4 regions of the Tissierella sp. QWL-11 genome follow, and region 1 is predicted to be linked to each of the others. Evidence: a T-box and tRNA genes for the amino acid it is inferred to sense, from the RefSeq annotation. Region 1 holds a T-box; the other regions hold tRNA genes.
The links. A T-box is a leader RNA that pairs with one kind of tRNA and senses whether it is charged. The one in region 1 lies ahead of leuS (leucine--tRNA ligase), so its partner is inferred to be a tRNA-Leu.

Region 1 (3,220 bases):
ATTTGAGAACCATTGCTCATCTGAGACCTAGAAGCAATACTTTTAGTGCAGTTTTTAGAGTAAGGTCAGTACTTGCTTATGCTATACACAAATTTTTTCAGGAAAGAGGCTTTGTGTATGTAAATACTCCTATAATCACCTCATCTGACGCTGAGGGAGCAGGGGAAATGTTTAGGGTGACTAATTTAGACTTGGAAAATCTTCCTATGACTGATGACGGTAAGGTAGATAATTGTGAAGACTTTTTTGGGAAAACAACAAGTCTTACTGTAAGCGGTCAATTAGAGGCAGAAGTTTATGCTTTAGCTTTTAAAAATGTATATACCTTTGGTCCAACTTTTAGAGCTGAAAACTCTAATACTGCAAGACATGCTGCGGAGTTTTGGATGATTGAGCCAGAGATTGCCTTTGCAGATTTAAAAGATAATATGAACTTAGCAGAGGATATGTTAAAATATATAATCTCTTATGTAATGGAAAATGCAAAGGAAGAAATGGAATTCTTTAACTCTTTCGTAGATAAGGGTCTTCTGGATAGACTTAAAAATATAGTTAATTCTGATTTTGAAAAAATAACTTATACAAAGGCAATAGAGATATTGAATGATGCTAAAAAAGACTTTCAATATAAAGTAGAGTGGGGAATAGATCTTCAAACTGAACATGAAAGATATATTACTGAAGAAGTGTTTAAAAAACCTGTTTTTGTGACAGACTATCCTAAAGAGATAAAAGCATTTTATATGAGAGAAAATGAAGATAATAAAACTGTATCTGCAATGGACTTATTAGTACCTGGTATAGGGGAAATAATAGGTGGAAGCCAAAGAGAAGAGAGATTAGATGTATTAGAAAAGAAAATTGTTGAAAATGGAATGGAAAAAGATGAATACTGGTGGTATTTGGAGCTTAGAAAATATGGTAGTACAAAGCATTCTGGATTTGGATTAGGTTTTGAAAGAGCTCTTATGTATATTACTGGTATGACAAATATTAGAGATGTAATATCATTTCCTAGAACTGTAAAATCTGCTGAATTTTAAATTGTCTTGTAAAATACACATAATTTTGCTATAATAACTCTTAATATAAAGACATAGATGGGAAGTAGTAGATAAATTGTAGTTTATAGAGAGCTGTTGTTTGGTGCAAAACAGTATCTACAATATTCGAACTTGTCTCAGAGTCATCAAAGTATACTTTGATCGGAAAGATACCGTTATATCTTTAAGTGGATAGAAATATCAACAAGAGTGGTACCGCGAATTAACCCTTCGTCTCTTTATAGAGGAGGGGTTTTTTATTTTAAATAAAGAATTTAAGGAGTGTAAAAATGAGAGAATATAGACCGAGAGATATTGAAAAGAAATGGCAAGATATTTGGGATGAAAATCAAGTTTATAAAGCTGAAATAGATAAATCTAAAGAAAAGTTTTATGCCCTAGTAGAGTTCCCATATCCATCTGCTAATGGATTACATGTAGGTCACCCAAGACCATATACTGCACTAGACATATTATCTAGAAAGAGAAGATACGAAGGATACAATGTATTATTTCCTATGGGTTGGGACGCCTTTGGACTTCCTACAGAAAACTTTGCAATAAAAAATAAGGTTCATCCTAAAGAGGTAACAGAAAAAAATATAGCGAGATTTAAATCTCAATTAAAATCTATAGGTTTTTCCTTTGATTGGTCTAGAGAGATAAATACTACTGATCCTAATTATTATAAATGGACTCAATGGATATTTTTAAAACTATATGAAAAAGGCTTGGCCTACAAAGAGGAAATGCCTATAAACTGGTGTACTTCATGTAAAATAGGATTGGCAAATGAAGAAGTGGTAGGAGGATCTTGTGAAAGATGTGGAGGAGAAGTAGTTCAAAAAGTAAAAAATCAGTGGATGTTAAAGATTACCGAATATGCTGATAGACTTATAGATGATTTAGATGATTTAGATTTTATTGATAGAGTTAAAGTTCAACAAAAAAATTGGATAGGAAGATCAGAAGGAGCAGAATTAGATTTTAAAGTTGCAGGAAAAGAAGATAAATTAAAAGTATTTACTACAAGACCAGATACTATTTTTGGGGCAACTTATATGGTAATATCTCCAGAGCATTATCTTATAGAAACATACAAAGATAATATAAAAAATTATAATGAAGTAATAGAATATAAAAACATGGCTAGTAAGAAGTCAGACTTTGAGAGAACAGAGCTTTCAAAGGAAAAAACAGGAGTAGAATTAATTGGTATAAAAGCTATAAATCCAGCAACAGGGAAAGAAATTCCTATTTGGATATCTGACTATGTCCTAATGAGCTATGGAACAGGTGCGATAATGGCAGTTCCAGGTCATGATGAAAGAGACTGGGAGTTTGCAAAGAAATTTAACTTACCTATTATAGAAGTTATAAAGGGTGGAGATATAGAGAAAGAGGCTTATACAAACACTGACAAAGGTACTTTAGTAAATTCAGAGTTTTTAAATGGTATGGAAGTCGAAGAAGCTAAAGAAGCTATCATGGAATGGATAGAAGACAATAATTTAGGTTCAAAAAAAATCAATTTTAAACTTAGAGACTGGGTATTTTCAAGACAAAGATACTGGGGAGAACCTATACCTTTAATCCATTGTGATGAATGTGGTTGGGTACCAGTAAAGGAAGAAGATCTACCTGTTGAGTTACCTGATGTAGTAAACTATGAGCCTACAGATACTGGTGAATCTCCCTTAGCCAAGATAGATGATTGGGTGAACACTAATTGTCCAAAATGTGGTGCAAAGGCTAAAAGAGAAACAGATACTATGCCAAACTGGGCAGGTTCATCATGGTATTTTTTAAGATATCTAGATCCTAATAATGATGATGCCTTAGCATCTAAGGAAGCTATAGACTATTGGATGCCAGTAGATTGGTATAATGGAGGTATGGAACATACTACATTACATTTACTATATTCAAGATTTTGGAATAAGTTTTTATATGATATTGGAGTAGTTAGCACTCCTGAGCCATATAAAAAGAGAACTTCTCATGGAATGATATTAGGGGATAATAATGAGAAAATGTCTAAGTCAAGAGGCAATGTAGTAAATCCTGATGATATAGTAAGGGATTTTGGAGCTGACACTTTAAGAACCTATGAGATGTTTATAGGGGATTTTGAAAAATCTGCTCCTTGGTCTGAAAATGGAGTAAAGGGATGTAGG
Region 2 (3,220 bases), 550 kb from region 1:
AAATATTTTTCTAATTCTAATCCTTGACTTCTAAGTCTGTAGTCAAATTGTCTTATTTCATCTTGTAATTGAGACTCTATCATACCATTTGGTACTTCAAACTCTGATATCTCTATAAGTTTTTCTATTACACTATTTTCTTTGTGTATCTTTTCTTGTTCACTAAATTCTTTTTCTAGTCTTTCTCTTATATCTGACTTTACCTCTTCTATTGTATCGAATTCACTTATGTCTTTTGCAAATTCATCATCTAATTCTGGTAATTGTTTTTCCTTTATATCATGTATTGTAACTTTAAATGTTACTTCTTTTCCTGCTAAATCTTCTTGACCATAGTCCTCTGGGAAAGTTACATTTACATCTACTTCTTCATCTTTAGTCTTGCCTACTAGCTGGTCTTCAAAACCTGGAATAAAGGTATTAGATCCAATTTCTAATTGATGTCCTTGTGCAGTACCTCCTGGAAACTGTTCTCCATCTAAGTATCCTGCAAAGTCTATAGTTGTGATGTCTCCTTTTTTAACTTCTCTATCTGTTGCATCTAATAATCTTGCATTTTCTTCTTGTATCTTATCTAGCTCTTGTTGAACCATTTCATCTGTAACATTATACTCTATTTTTTCTAATTCTATACTTTTATAATCTCCTAGTTTTACTTCTGGCTTTACATCTACTGCTATTTTTATATTAAGTGGTTCACCTTGTTTTATCTCATCTATGTCTATTTCTGGTCTGTCTACTGGTTCTAATTTTAATTCATCTATAGCTTGCTCATAAGCCTCTGGAAGTAAAATATTTATTGCATCTTCATAGAATACACCTTTACCATAGTTCATTTCAATAATTTGCTTTGGAACTTTTCCTTTTCTAAATCCTGGTATATTAAATTTACCTCTATTTTGTATATATGCCTTTTGAACAGCTGATTTAAATTTATCCTCTTCGATTTCAATATTAAAAGAAACTTTGTTTCCTTCCTTTTTATCTAAAACTGCTTTCATTATATTGTATCCTCCTCGTATTCTAGGTTTTCCGCTAATATTATATCATATAATTATAACATAACAATCCCTTTATTACAAAAACATAGTAAAAAAAACCAATGGTTTCATCCACTGGTTCTTAATGGTGCGGGAAAGAGGACTTGAACCCCCACGTCAATGACACTAGATCCTAAGTCTAGCGCGTCTGCCAATTCCGCCACTCCCGCATGACTAATTTTATTACTACTCTATTATATCATCCCATTAAGATTTGTCAATATTTTTTTATTCATATACTTCTTTTATAATGCCTCCGCCTACAACTATATCATCTTTATAAAAAACTACAGCCTGACCCTTGGTAATAGCTCTTTGTGGATCTTTAAATTCTACCATTACTCCTTGCTTATACGGCTTTACTATTGCCTCAGATTCATAATTAGAGTATCTTATTTTAGCCCTCACCTCTAATTCATCTGGCAGTTTATCGTAGGCAATTAAATTTATATCCTCTGCATAGAGTTTGGATTTATAAAGATCACTTTCATCTCCCAATACTATTTCATTCTTTATTGGATCTATTTCTTTTACAAATACTCTTCTACCTAAAGCTATTCCAAGACCTTTTCTCTGACCTACTGTATAGTATACTATCCCCTTATGCTTGCCTAAGATATTTCCTTCACTGTCTACAAAATTTCCCTGCTTAACTCTACCCGGTTCTCTTCTTTTTATAAATTCCCCATGGTTATTATCAGGTATAAAGCAAATTTCTTCACTATCTGGTTTGTCATGAACTTTTAATCCTATTTTCTCAGCAATTTCTCTAACTTTATCCTTTGTATATCCTCCTAGAGGAAATAGTGTGTGAGCAAGTTGATCTTGAGTCATTTGATGCAAAAAGTATGTTTGATCCTTTTTGCTATCAGCGCTTTTCTTCATCAAGTATCTTCCAGTTGTCTCATCTTTTTCTACTACTGCATAGTGTCCAGTAGCTATATAGTCTGCTCCAAGTCCCTTTGCCTTTTCTAAAAATTCACTAAATCGAATAAATTTATTACAAGCCACACATGGATTTGGAGTATTCCCCTGTAGATACTCATCTACAAAATAATCTATAACTTTTCTTTCAAATAATCCTCTAAAGTTCATAACATAATGAACAAGCCCTAAATCATGTGCTACCTTTTTAGCATCAAATACTGAAGATATGGAACAACACCCACCTTCAGCTTCATCATATATATCATCGTGGGGAATTTGTGTTAAAGTAACTCCTATCACTTCATAGCCTTGTTCTTTTAAAACATAGGCTGCTACAGAGCTATCAACTCCTCCACTCATACCTAATACTACCTTTTTTTTCATATTATCACCTTTCTAATATGACAATATAACTCCTCCATCATTTACATATCCAGTACTAAGTCCTTTAGTTTCTACTATAATTATCTCTTTAAAATTATAGAGTTCTTCTAGTTTCTCTTTAAGAGCAACAGCTCTGTCTAATGCATTTGCATGGGATATTGCCAAAACTCTTTCTTCAAAATTTTCTTTTCCTTCTCCTATAATTTCTACTAATCTACTAAAAACCCTTTTTGTACCTCTAGCATTTTCCACTAAAACTATTTCCCCTTCAGGGTTTGAACCCATTATAGGCTTTAATTTTAATACATTGGCAAGTAATCCCTTAGTCCTTGAGATTCTACCATTTTTAATTAAATTATCAAGACTCTCAGAAATAAAATAAGTCTTCATTTCATCAATATATTTTTCTACTTTTTCAACTATTTCTAAATTATTAAATTTCTCTTTTATTAATTCACTTATCTTCATGGCAACTAAAGTTTCTGCTATACTTGCTGATCTACTATCAAATACATGTACAAATTTATCTGGATCTTCTTCTTTTGCCATATCACGAGCTAATATTGCACTATTATAAGTCCCAGAAAGTTTAGAAGATATAGTAACTACGAATACATCTCTATTTTTTCTATATTGCTCTAAAAAATCTCCTGGAGAAGGACAAGATGTCTTTATAGGATTTGGACTTTTTTTCATAGATTTAATTAATTCTTGCACATCTAGTCTCTTGTCATCAATAAAAGACTTATCATCCACATCAATTTTAAAAGGTACTAAAGAAATATTTAAATCTTTTTCTAAGTCTTCATTTAAGTCACAACTACTATCTGCTATGATTCTATAGTCTTTGTTTTGATCCATTCTAAACA
Region 3 (3,220 bases), 190 kb from region 1:
CTTCTGTAAACACTATAATACCTGTAGTCCCCTTTGTTACAGGAGTATCTAATGTGAATTGTGCACATCCAGTCATAGGTCCACCTACTACGATTTTTCCAGGAGTTCCCTTAAATCCACCACATTGAGCAATTATATCCCCAATAGTTGTCCCAATCTTAACTAGTAAATTTTTTGGCTCAGCCACACCATTTCCTGTTACTGTAACTACCCTTTCATATAAAGGTTTGTTTTCTAATACAGCTTCAGAAACTGCCAAAGCAGTACCTACATTGTTTACATAAGAATTTACATCATTAGTTCTTCCGCCTCTAGGAACAATCCTATTTAAAACTGAATGGATAATTCTATAGGAATCTCCTTGTGGAAATTTTGTCTTAAGGCTTGCAATTCCAATATTACTATTTTCTACTTTAGATTTTAGATTTTCGATTGCGTCTTTTTTATTGTCTTCGACAGCTATGTAACCCTTTTCCACATTTAAATATTTCATCATAATTTCAAGACCCTTAATTATCTTTTCAGGCTTTTCTAACATGATTCTATGATCACAAGTTAAATAAGGTTCGCACTCGGCTCCATTTAGAACTATGGTATCAACATTAGCATCTTTTGCTAAAGCTAGTTTTGAGTCTGTAGGAAAAGCAGCTCCCCCAAGACCAACTACTCCTTTGTCCATTAATATTTCCATTATTTCTTCATTGGATATATCATTTAAATTTCTTTTGATATTTAAAGATTCATCCATTTCATTTAGACCATCAGATTCAATAGTAACACATTCTACTCTGTATCCATCTGGAGTATACATTAAATCTATACTCTTTACTTTTCCTGAAACACTAGAGTGAATTGAAGCTGTTAGAGACGCTTCAGACTCTCCAATCTTCTGACCTACTTTTACACTATCTCCTTTCTTTACTAAAGACTTAGCAGCTACACCTACATGTTGATGTAAAGGAATATGTACTATCTTAGGCTCTATTGCCTTTTCTATAGCTTTACTTTTAGTAAATTCTTTGTATTCCTCTATGTGTACTCCGCCTTTAAAAGTGAGATTTTCAAGTTTCATTGACATTCCACCTCTTTATTGTTTTATAGTGATAAAATTAAAGAATTAAGCATAAATCATGCTTAACACTTTTTTAATTATAACATTAATTGTTAAAAAAGTACACAAGTCTTCCAATAAACCCGCATCTTATAAATATTTTTTTAACAATTCTTTATAAATTGGTGCAGGGAAAGGGATTCGAACCCTCACACCCTTAAGAGCAATAGCCCCTCAAGCTATCGTGTCTGCCATTCCACCATCCCTGCACAAATGTACTATATAATATTATAAACCTTTATGTCAATTTTTCAAGGAATAAGTTCATTTTTAATGTTTTATATCTCAATTTTCTTGTGGTAAAATAAAACAATTTTGCAATCCATCATATAGATTGAAAAATTTAGGACTTAATTCTCCTACTATCTTTGAATCCGCTAGTAAAGCTTCATTTTTATAAAACAGACTTATATATGGTAATTTCTCTAAGATATGTTCTTGTAAATTATTATAACTGTCCGCTTTTTTTTCTATACTATTGTTTAGGGTTAATCCTAATAGTTTGTCCATATTTTCATCTTGATATTTTATAAAATTAGTGTCTAATAATTTTGAACTGTGAAACATATAAGAAATATTTGGAATTACAGAAGTTTTCCATCCTAGAAGGACTATATCATAGTTTCCTTTATTTAAACTGCCTTGGAGATTACTCCACTGAATATCTTTTTGTTCTTCTGAGATTGAAGTACTTTGATTACCATTTTCAACTAAGACTAAATCTATTCCTATCTTTTTTACGTCTTCTATTATTAATTCTGCAGTTCTAAATCTCAGTAAATTATAAGTATTTGTTAATAATGTAAATCTTAGAGGATTTCCATTTTCATCTTCTAAGATACCATCTTCATCCCTATCTATATATCCAGCATTTTTTAACTCTTCCTTGGCAAAATTTAAATTGTACCCATATAAACTTGAAAAGTCAGATATTAAATAGGAATTTGGATGAATCGGAACATCCACTTGAGTAGAATGTCCTAAGTATTGATTTTGTATAATATTTTGCCTATCTATGGCATAACTTATAGCTTTTCTAACAGCAATTGACTGTTGTTGTGTAGAAAATTTACCATTTTGAAAATTAAATCCTAAGAACTCATAATTAGAAGATGGATATTCATATACCTCTATCCTATCATTTTGTCTATACTTGTCCCAATCCACACCAATACTAAACGCAAAATCAATTTGTCCCGTCTCAAAGGATGTGAGAATCAATTCCTTATCATCTAATACTTTTCCTATTATACTGCTAATATAGATAGGTCCATCCCAATAATTTTCATTCTTTTTTAATTTAACAGTTTTGAATTTTTCATAGTCTATAAATTTAAAGGGTCCAGTGCCCATAGGATTATAATTTTCAACTACTAAAGCATTATCTATATTTGAAAAAGCATGCTTTGGTATTATAGGAAATGTCAATACATCTAAGGAATGGGAAAATTCTCTATCAAAAATAATTTCAATATTATTTCCATCTATTATCCTTGTATTTACAAAGGAATTTAAATCTAAATCACCATTGATCAATGCTGCATCTTTAAATACTTTTCCATATGTGCCTTCAATACCAGCTCTTTTTATAGCTTCAATTGTAAAGGCCACATCTTCAGATTTAAGAGACTCTCCATCATGCCATTTTATTCCTTCTTTTAACTTTATTTGTATCCTCTTTCCATCCTCTGATATAGTGTAGGATTCTGCTAACTTTGGATAAGGATTTAGACTTTCATCAAATTCAAATAAGCTTTCAAATATCAATTTACTAAAATGATAATAACTAGAATTATCTGTCAACAAAGGGTTTAATGTCGTAAAATTAGTAAGGGGAAGAGATAATTCTCCACCTTCAATAGGATCTATTTTGCTTAAATCTTCTTTATTGTCTAAATCTTGGGGGGTATCAAAATTTTCATAGTCTTGAATTTTACATCCAACTAAAAAAATGAAAATAAGGATTGTGAATAAAGACAATATTTTCTTTTTGTATTTCATCTTTGCACCTCATCTATTTAACCTTAATGTTTTGCTTTAAAAAAGTTCTAGTCTTATTTATAATCTCCATATATATTGTATCGTCTATAAAGGATTTGTGAATAAAAG
Region 4 (3,220 bases), 190 kb from region 1:
ATGAAATAATAGAAGGTAAATTTCATGAAGAGTTCATAGTAGATCCAATTCAAGGCGGAGCAGGTACATCAGCAAATATGAACGCCAACGAAGTTATAGCCAATAGAGCAAATGAAATTTTAGGTGGTAATTTAGGAGATTACGATAAAGTACATCCAAATGACCATGTAAATATGGGTCAATCCACAAATGATGCATTTCCAACAGCAGCAAAAATAGCAGCTTTAAAACTTGGTGAAAAGACTCTTGGTGAATTAAAAAAATTACACGAAGCTTTACTTAAAAAAGCTGAAGAATTCGATCCTATTATTAAAATGGGAAGAACTCACCTTCAAGACGCTGTACCTATTAGATTAGGGCAAGAATTTCATGGCTATAGTTCTGTAATAAAAAGAGATATAAATAGAATAGAAACTGCTTTAGATGGACTTAGAGTAGTAAATATGGGAGCATCTGCAGTTGGAACAGGTATAAACGTAGACACAGAATATCTAAGAGTAATAGTACCTAATTTAAACAAGATAAATGATTTAGGATTAGTACAAACAGATGATTTAGTAGACGGTACAAACAATTTAGATGGCTTTGTATTTCTATCAGCATCATTAAAAACAGCTGCAGTAAATCTTTCAAAGATGGGAAATGATATGAGATTAATGGCATCAGGTCCAAGATGTGGATTTGGAGAATTAAACTTACCAGAAAAACAAGCAGGATCTTCTATAATGCCTGGAAAAGTTAATCCAGTAATAGCTGAAGTTATGAGTCAAGTTGCATTTAATATTATAGGAAATGATGTAGCTGTAACTATGGCTGCAGAAGCTGGACAATTAGAATTAAATGTATTTGAGCCAGTATTACTATATAATTTATACGAATCAATAGAAACTTTAGGAAATGGTGTAGCTACATTTAGAGAAAACCTAGTATGTGATGTTACAGCGAATATTGATAGATGTAAAGAATTAGTAGATGGTAGTGTTGGAACTATAACAGCTATAGTACCACATGTTGGATATAAAAACGCTGCAAAGGTTGCTAAAGTTGCTATAGAAACTGGACAACCAGTTAGAGAATTAGTTTTAAAAGAAAAACTTCTAACAGAAGCTGAACTAGATGAAATCCTAGATCCTTTTGCAATGACAGAACCTGGAATTGCAGCAAAGCATCTTTTAGCAGAATAAGTAGATAAAAATAAAGAAATGTTGACCTAGATTTAGGCAACATTTCTTTATTTGATTTTGTTTAGTATATAATCAGTATAATAAAACTCATAGTACTATTTTTCGTTACAGTTTACAAATTATAGATTTTTATTAATTAAGTCATTGTAATTTGTGATGGCAGTGTTTAGCTCTTGACTTGCCTTGATAATTTCAGGGTTTTTTAAATCGAATCCCTTTTTTTCAATCAATTCATTTAAGCTTTTCTTTAAAGTTTCAATATCTCTTAATAAATCTTTTAATTCAGACATAATTAAACCTCCCATAAATAGGATTTCTTAAATAGGGATAATTATGCATATGAAATGTTTTTTTAAAAAATAAAACAGCTCTTAAATTTAAGAGCTGTTTTAAATATGGTGCCGGTGGTGGGACTCGAACCCACACACCCTTGCGGATAACAGATTTTGAGTCTGTCTCGTCTGCCAGTTCCGACACACCGGCTTGATAACAATAAATATAATACCATAAATAAATATATTTATCAAGGAAAATTATTTAGCCTTGTTTACTCATGGGCTAATTTAGGTTATACTTAAATATATCAAGAATAGGAGTTGTGATATATGGATAATAAAAAATTTATGATAATAGATGGGAGTTCACTTTTACATAGAGCCTTTTATGCATTGCCACTTTTGTCTACAAAGGAAGGAATTTACACGAATGGAGTATATGGATTTTTAACTATGCTATATAGAATAAAAGATGAATATAATCCAGACTATCTATGTGTAGCCTTTGATAAAAAAGGCCCAACCTTTAGACATAGAGAGTACAAAGAATATAAGGGAACTAGGAAATCTTCCCCATCAGAATTAGCACAACAATTTCCAATAATTAGAGATATATTAGATGCTATGAATATAAAGAGACTAGAGATGGACGAATATGAAGCAGATGATATAGCGGGAACTCTTGCAAATATGGGGGAGAAAAACTCCCTAGAGATTATATTGGTAACTGGAGATAAGGACTACTTACAATTGGCTACGGAAAATACAAAGGTACTACTTACAAGAAAGGGAATTTCAGAACTGGAGATATTTGACTCTGAAAAGATAATAGAAGAATATGGAATTGAGCCAAAGCAATTTATTGATTTGAAAGGTCTTATGGGAGATAAGTCAGATAATATACCAGGTATACCAGGTGTTGGAGAAAAGACAGGTTTAAAACTTTTAAAACAATTTAATAATATAGAAAATATATACAAAAATATAGATGAGGTTAGTGGAAAGAAACTAAAAGAAAAATTAATAGAAAATCAAACAATTGCTTATTTAAGCAAAAAACTAGGAGAAATCATAACAAATATAAATCTAGATATAAATTTAGATGATTTACTTACAAAAGATCCAGAATGGGAAAGGCTATTAAGTCTTTATGAAAAATATGAATTTAAGAGTTTAATAGATAGACTTCCAAATGAACATACACAAAAAGAAGAGATAATAAGAGAGTTCAAATCTGAGAAAATAGGTGTGAAAGAACTAGAAGATGTAATCACAAAAATAAAGGAAGAAAAGAAGTTTGCATTTAAATTTATAGTAGAGGATTCAAATATTATTGAAGATAGGATTATTTCCCTAGGAATAAAATTAAATTCTAGTCCTACTTATTATATGGAATTTGAAGAAAACCAAAAAAAATATTATGAATTATTAAAACCTTTATTTGAAGATGAAAATATAGAAAAAATTGGTCATAATTTAAAAAAGGATATAATAGTATTATTTAGATCGGGAATAAAAATCTCAAATTATACTTTTGACTCAGAAATAGCTGAATACATTATAAATCCAAGTGAAAGTGAATATTCCATAAATAAAATAAGTGAAAAATACTTGGAATACTATGGAGTAGATGAAGAGATGCTATTAGGCAAAGGAAAATCAAAGCTTTCATTTTCTCAGCTTGAAGAAACACAAAGGATAGATTATTTATCTTTTGTTTTAGATACTGTATATGAATTAGAAAAAACTATGAAAGAAAAG

Region 2: it has a tRNA-Leu gene. The T-box ahead of leuS (leucine--tRNA ligase) is inferred to sense a tRNA for this amino acid. The anticodon was not compared.
Region 3: it has a tRNA-Leu gene. The T-box ahead of leuS (leucine--tRNA ligase) is inferred to sense a tRNA for this amino acid. The anticodon was not compared.
Region 4: it has a tRNA-Leu gene. The T-box ahead of leuS (leucine--tRNA ligase) is inferred to sense a tRNA for this amino acid. The anticodon was not compared.

What each region holds. Positions count from the first base shown of each region.
Region 1 covers NZ_CM178750.1:1,614,086-1,617,305, reverse strand. Annotated here, with positions in the region: gene asnS (asparagine--tRNA ligase) at 1-1,043, shown strand, start outside; T-box leader at 1,089-1,285, shown strand; gene leuS (leucine--tRNA ligase) at 1,334-3,220, shown strand, end outside.
Region 2 covers NZ_CM178750.1:2,161,358-2,164,577, forward strand. Annotated here, with positions in the region: gene tig (trigger factor) at 1-1,001, opposite strand, end outside; tRNA gene AC4PG3_RS10615 (tRNA-Leu) at 1,127-1,210, opposite strand; gene mnmA (tRNA 2-thiouridine(34) synthase MnmA) at 1,269-2,351, opposite strand; gene AC4PG3_RS10625 (DegV family protein) at 2,364-3,212, opposite strand; gene glmM (phosphoglucosamine mutase) at 3,214-3,220, opposite strand, start outside.
Region 3 covers NZ_CM178750.1:1,800,111-1,803,330, forward strand. Annotated here, with positions in the region: gene rsxC (electron transport complex subunit RsxC) at 1-1,072, opposite strand, end outside; tRNA gene AC4PG3_RS08800 (tRNA-Leu) at 1,235-1,320, opposite strand; gene AC4PG3_RS08805 (peptide ABC transporter substrate-binding protein) at 1,397-3,112, opposite strand; gene AC4PG3_RS08810 (lytic transglycosylase domain-containing protein) at 3,126-3,220, opposite strand, start outside.
Region 4 covers NZ_CM178750.1:1,805,748-1,808,967, reverse strand. Annotated here, with positions in the region: gene AC4PG3_RS08835 (aspartate ammonia-lyase) at 1-1,184, shown strand, start outside; gene AC4PG3_RS08830 (aspartyl-phosphate phosphatase Spo0E family protein) at 1,304-1,474, opposite strand; tRNA gene AC4PG3_RS08825 (tRNA-Leu) at 1,581-1,667, opposite strand; gene polA (DNA polymerase I) at 1,790-3,220, shown strand, end outside.